DNA from 2 places in the Oliverpabstia sp. genome. Region 1 is predicted to be linked to the other one. Evidence: riboswitches for the same ligand, from Rfam matches in the RefSeq annotation. Region 1 holds a riboswitch; the other holds the start of a gene.
What was found. A riboswitch is a leader RNA that binds a small molecule or an ion and turns the genes downstream of it on or off. The one in region 1 is predicted to bind ZMP and ZTP.
Positions count from the first base shown of each region.

Region 1 (3,421 bases):
GAGACCCCGGCAGCCGAACAGCCGACACAGGAAACACCGGCAGCAACACCGGCGGAAACACCGCAGCCTACGCCGGAAGCTACTCCGACACCGGAAGCAGAAGCACAGGGAAGCAACGAATCACTGATTGCAGGACAGCAGATAGTGATTCCACCACAGATCGAAGAGGATTTTCGTCTGACAACTGTTGATAAAGTATACGCATTTGCAAGAAAAGATTGCAGGATTCTTGAAGAAAAAAGCGATGAGGAAGATGCTGCAGCTACCGGATCTTTACCGGGCGGTGGTGTCTGCTATATCTTACAGGAAGACGAAGACGGATGGGTGTTTGTTGAATCCGGAAGAGTCAGAGGATTTATCAGAAAAGACGAATTAAACACAGGAGAAAAAGCGGATCTTATCATAGAAGAGACAAAGGAATTGTCCGGGGAGGAAAATCCGGTATTTGAAAAAGCTACAAAACTGATGAATCCGCTGAAAAATAAAAATCTTCTGTATACAAAAACAACAGCAGGAAAAACAGTAGTAGATAAAGAATATGCATTCTGTAACACGGATAAAGTAAATATCCGTGAAGGGAAAAGTACGGATGCACGGGTAATCGGCACGTTATCCCAGAATCAGGTTTGTTATGTACTGGCAAGTAAGAATCAAGAATGGGTATATGTGGAATCCGGTGATGTGCGTGGATTTGCAAAGAGTGAATACCTGTTGATGGGTGAAGAAGCGGAAGAAAAAGCAAAGGCATATACCGATGCGGGACAGGATCCGGAAACTGTATGCGGACTTGCTGATCAGATGATCGCACCGGAAGACAATGCCGTCTGCTATTATACGTTCAAATCAGTGAAAGAAGCCTCTGTTGAGAATCCAACCCGCCAGGCTCTGATCAATTATGCATTGCAGTTTATCGGTAACCCATATGTATGGGGAGGAACAGATCCGGTTCACGGAGCAGACTGTTCCGGTTTCGCACAGCATGTATATGCACAGTTCGGTATCGGTCTTCCAAGAACATCCGCAGCACAGTCGCAGTATGGAATGAAGATTCCGGTCAGTGAAGCAGCACCGGGTGATCTGATCTTTTATGCGAAAAACGGTCAGGTTTACCATGTAGTTATCTATATCGGTAATGGAAGAACTGTAGAAGCGGCCAGCACAAGATCAGGTATCTGCAGCCATGGCGTAAATTATGCCAATGCGGTATGGGCAACAAGACTTCTGTCCTGAATTATAAATGATAATAGTTTGACAATTTCATGAAATACGGTTGACAATCCGTCAATGTAGTGATAAATTAATGATAAAGAGTATAAGTTTTATAAAACTTATACAATGAATGCATAGAATCTGATTACTGACGGAGAAATGTGGGATACCACAGGGGAATCAGATTTGCAGGATGCCGACCGTCTGGGCAACATTTGTAGAGTTACAAGTGTTGCCCTTTTTTACTTTACAGGAAATTGACTTCCTGCAAAGTAAAAAATACTCCGCGAGGATGTGCCAAGACACATTCTTTGTTCCTTTATAAAAGACAGGAAAAAGATATCCGGACGGCTGGTGTAAAAAGGAGGTGCGTCTGCAAAAAAGAAATTATGGGGAAATGCCAAAGAGATTATGAAAAGACGGTAATGGTTTGTGGCTGAACGATTACAGATAATGAAATGTGATGACAAGGAGGAAAAAGTTATGTTTCATGAAGAGTATACGGCATTATGTAATGCAGGGGTGGCAAAAAATAATCTGTTGAAGAAAAATCCACTGGGATATTTTATTTCATCCATGGTAGCAGGAATGTTTATTTCATTTGGCAGTATGGTAGCGTTTGTGCTGGGACAGTCGATGGATGGAAATGGTGCAGCGGCTGCGGTAAAACTGATTCAGAGTATTGCTTTTGCATCAGCTCTCAGTCTGGTTGTTATGGCAGGTGCTGAATTATTCACCGGTAACAATCTGGTGATGGCGGCAGCATCCCTGAGAAAGAAAGTATCTTGGGCGGATACTGTGAAACTGTGGTGTGTCTGCTGGATCGGCAATCTGATTGCTTCTTTGCTCTGTGTAGCGGCTTTCCAGCTGACCGGACTTCCGACAGCAGGAGATGGAGCAATCGCAGATTATTTTATCAAGATTTCTTCAGCAAAAGTTAGTCTTGGTGTCGGAGAGATCCTGGTGCGTGCGATCCTGTGTAATATTCTGGTCTGTCTTGCAGTATGGTGCGGAACCAAGATGAAAACGGAATCCGGAAAACTGATCATGATTTTCTGGTGTATTCTGATTTTTATGACCTGCGGATTTGAGCATAGCATCGCAGATATGAGCATCATCGGAATCGGTGTGGCAAACGGAGGAATCACTGTCGGTCAGTATCTGTATACCGTACTGCTGGCAACAGTCGGAAATATAATCGGCGGGGCAGTGTTTGTGGCAGTACCGTATCATGTGATTTCAAAAGAAAAATAAAAAAACGAAAAACGCAAAGACAGCCGTTCGGCAGATGGATATGACCGGACGGCTGTCTTTTGAGTTACGCGAATAACAAGACAAATAAAAAAATTTGTGCTTTTCATGCAAAAAATTTATAGAAATCGCTAATAAAACTGGATAATATTGTGAATTTATGGTACTCTTAATAGGACGAACTTATTTATCGGGTTTTTGCGGTCTTTTCCAAGGATGTGCGGAGGCGGAAGAGAGAGTAAAGACAGGTAATTATAAGGATAAAAAATATCAAGGAAGGTGAGCAATTGGAAAATTATACGAAGTATAAGCTGAAAAGCAAGGAAGAACTTGCATCCGTGCTGGAAGGCAAAGACAATTTGTTCGTGATTGCCTGCAACAAATGTTTCAAAGAGTTTGAAACAGTGGATGAACCGGACTGCGACGAGTTTTTAGCATTTGCAGCAGAACAGGGAAAAACGGTTACAGGCAGCGCAAAGTTTGATTTCTTATGTAATAAGATGCACACAGAGAAAAAATTACAGGATCTGCTTCCGGAAGGAACAGAGAACGTAGTTGTAATCTCCTGTGGTCTTGGTATCCAGACGATTGCAGATCTGTCAGGAAAACCGGTGGTTGCAGCAAGTAATACGCTCAACTACAGAGGTCATCACGGTATGGCACTTACCAAAAAGAGCTGTGACGCATGTGCACAGTGTTATCTGAACATCACAGGTGGTGTCTGTCCGATCGTTGACTGCTCGAAGAGTCTTGTCAACGGACAGTGTGGCGGTGCCAAGAACGGAAAATGTGAAGTAGACCCGAATAAAGACTGTGCATGGGAAAAAATCTATCAGAGACTGGCAAAACAGGGACGTCTGGAAGAATTTCTGCATCAGCCGGTACAGGTACGTGACTTCTCTAAAGTGAACTTCAAAGTTATCAATGATTATGTAAAAGCTGCCAGAGAAGACAGACTGAA
Region 1 is NZ_JALFPR010000075.1:1,867-5,287, forward strand. It holds gene MSA64_RS04665 (NlpC/P60 family protein) at 1-1,230, shown strand, start outside; ZMP/ZTP riboswitch at 1,344-1,426, shown strand; gene MSA64_RS04670 (formate/nitrite transporter family protein) at 1,693-2,463, shown strand; gene rsxC (electron transport complex subunit RsxC) at 2,748-3,421, shown strand, end outside.

Region 2 (3,421 bases), on a different contig from region 1:
TGCCTGTGAACGAAGACCCGGATCTCCCGGGGATTGATGAAAAACCTCCCCTTTTAAGGGAACACCGTCTCTATCAGGCAGACTGGCTGCTACGGTTTTATGGATTCCATGCGGAGGAATTATTGTCAGAACAGAGACCGAATTTTAACGAGCAGATTGACCCAAAGTGTGAGTGGGCACTCCGGCATCTGGAACTTTTTCCGGTGGAGATCAATACTGCATCTTATGAGCGGATCCTGCGGATTCCGGGTGTGGGACCAAAATCAGCGGGCAGGATCGTGCGCGCAAGGAGATACGGAAGTCTGGACTTTGACCATCTGAAAAAGATGGGTGTCGTTTTAAAAAGAGCGCATTATTTTATCACCTGTAACGGAAAGATGATGTACAGGATTCCGATGGAAGAGAATTTTATCACCAAACAGCTGACCAGTGTAGAATATAAAGAAAACTGGCAGCTGATGAATCAGCAGGAGTATCATCAGATGTCGTTGTTCGGAGATTTTGGTGTGCAGGCGTGAGAAGAAAGGGAACGGAAATGTATTGTTTTACCTGTAAAGAAGATTTTGAGAGTATGATGACCTGTATCTACCGGGTATGGGAGGCAAAAAAAGGAAGTCAGAATGTCAGGTTGGAAATCGAACCGGTGGAACAGATGGACCTTCTGACGGAATATGTTCATGTGGAGGTGGATCCGGAGCTGGCACACAAGGTGGTTCGATCAATTCGGACCAAAATATCTGCAAAAGCCTATTATCAGGTCTATCTGGCGGCTATGAGCAATGATCCGGGGCGGCTGGATGATATTTATCGTTTTCTGAGGATAGGATTTGCTGTGGGAGGGAAAGTAACCGAGTGTCTGAGAGAAGAATCGGTGATGCAGATCTTTGAACTGAGCCGACAGGTATCGAATGAAAGACATTTTTTTCGGGAAATTTTGCGGTTTACGAGAATCGACCCCGGGATTTATGTTGCACATATGGAGCCAAAGGGAAATGTGGTGGCACTGGTAGCAGAACATTTTGCAGACCGGATGCCATCGGAAGACTGGATGATCATTGATGATAGGCGAGGCCTGGGGGTGATCCATCCGAAAAATGAGCCGTTTTATGTTACAAAGTTCCGGGAAGAAGAGATGGAGCGGCTTTGTCAGACGGAACAGCAGGAAGATCTTTATACGCAGATGTGGAAAGAATTTTTCTATACGATTGCAGTGGAAAAAAGGAAGAATCCGGTATGCCAGAGAAACATGTTTCCGTTACGATACAGAAAACATGTGACGGAGTTTTTATAAAAAAGGAGAAGAAGGAATACAAAGACACTGTTTGCTGAAGGGCGGAATTATAAAAAGAGGGTTGACAGAAAGAAAAATAAATGCTATTTTTGAAGTAACTTATATGACTGACGGAAGTGGAGTTTACCACGGGGAGTATAAGGGTTTGAAGCCGACCGTCTGGGCAGTGTAGCTCGGATTGTAGGCTTTTTTCATTTTCAGCATAATTTCTGCGTAGTATGGAGAAAACGGGAAAAGCCGGGTATAGTGATTTTCGTTATGAAGATTCGCTATACCGATCCGGATCATGGTAAAATCAAAACATAAGACAAAAGGAGAATTGTTCATGAAGATGATATCATTGGAACAGGAACTGAGAGGAAATTCATACCCGGGAAGAGGAATTGTAATTGGCAGATCTGCAGACGGAACGAAAGCAGTTGCGGCCTATTTCATCATGGGAAGAAGTGAAAACAGCAGAAACCGTGTCTTTGTAGAAGAAGGACAGGGAATCCGTACCCAGGCCTTTGATCCTTCCAAACTGGTGGATCCCAGTCTTATTATCTATGCGCCGGTACGTGTGCTGGGCAATAAAACCATCGTGACCAACGGAGACCAGACAGATACCATTTATGAGGGAATGGACAGACAGCTGACATTTGAGCAGGCTCTGACATCCAGAGAATTTGAACCGGATGCACCAAATTACACTCCTCGAATCTCCGGAGTGATGCATATTGAAAACGGAGCGTTTGATTATGCAATGTCTATCGTAAAAAGCAATAATGGAAATCCGGACTCCTGTAACCGTTATACATTCTCTTATGGAACAGCACTTGCAGGGGAAGGACATTTTATTCATACATATATGGGCGATGGCAATCCGCTGCCCAGTTTTGAAGGAGAACCGAAGCTTGTGGCAATTCCGAATGAGATTGATGAATTTACCGGTCTGTTATGGGAAAGCCTGAATGAAGAAAATAAAGTATCTCTGTTTGTACGTTATATCGATATTGCAGACGGTACCTGCGAGACAAGAATTGTAAATAAAAATAAATAAGAGAGGGAGAAGCACAATGAAAGAATTACAGTTAAAGTATGGATGTAACCCGAATCAGAAACCTTCCAGAATCTATATGAATGACGGATCGGAACTTCCGATCAAAGTGCTTTCCGGAAAGCCTGGATACATTAACTTTCTGGATGCTTTTAATGGCTGGCAGCTGGTATCCAATCTGAAACAGGCAACCGGTCTGGCGGCAGCAACCTCTTTTAAACATGTATCCCCGGCAGGGGCTGCCGTGGGACTTCCGTTAAGTGAGACACTGGCAAAAATCTACTGGGTAGATGATATGGACTGGAAAAACTTCTCTCCGATTGCCTGTGCTTACGCAAGAGCAAGAGGTGCAGACCGTATGTCTTCTTTCGGTGATTTTATTTCTCTGTCTGACGTATGCGACAAAGATACCGCCCTGCTGATCAAGAGAGAGGTATCTGACGGTGTAATTGCACCGGGTTATACACCGGAAGCTCTGGAGATTCTGTCTCAGAAGAAAAAAGGAAATTATAATGTGATTCAGATTGATCCGGATTATGTACCGGCTCCACTGGAACATAAAGAAGTGTTTGGTGTTACTTTTGAACAGGGAAGACAGGAACTGGCAATTGATGATGAACTGATTTCCAATCTGGTGACAAATAACAAAGAACTGACCGAAGAGGCAAAGAGAGATATGAAGATTTCTCTGATCATCCTCAAATACACCCAGTCTAACTCTGTATGTTTCGTAAAAGACGGACAGGCCATCGGTGTAGGCGCCGGACAGCAGTCCCGTGTACACTGTACCCGTCTGGCCGGACAGAAAGCAGACAACTGGTGGCTGCGCCAGAGTCCACAGGTACTGAATCTGCCGTTTAAAGAGGGTATTACCCGTGCAGAACGTGATAACGCGATTGATGTTTATATGGGTGAGGAATACATGGATGTGATCGGTGATGGAAACTGGGAGAGATCGTTCACCGAAAAACCTGCAGTATTCACAAGAGAAGAGAAGCGTGCATGGCTGGATCAGCTGACAGGTGTTACGCTGGGATCTGATGCGTTTTTCCCGTTTGCAGATAATATTGAACGTGCACATAAAAGTGGTGTTG
Region 2 is NZ_JALFPR010000169.1:4,220-7,640, reverse strand. It holds gene MSA64_RS11555 (putative DNA modification/repair radical SAM protein) at 1-518, shown strand, start outside; gene MSA64_RS11550 (TIGR03915 family putative DNA repair protein) at 536-1,291, shown strand; ZMP/ZTP riboswitch at 1,385-1,463, shown strand; gene MSA64_RS11545 (IMP cyclohydrolase) at 1,617-2,330, shown strand; gene MSA64_RS11540 (phosphoribosylaminoimidazolecarboxamide formyltransferase) at 2,347-3,421, shown strand, end outside.
Region 2: it holds a riboswitch for ZMP and ZTP, as region 1 does, so the genes downstream of both, MSA64_RS11545 (IMP cyclohydrolase) here and MSA64_RS04670 (formate/nitrite transporter family protein) in region 1, are expected to answer to the same signal.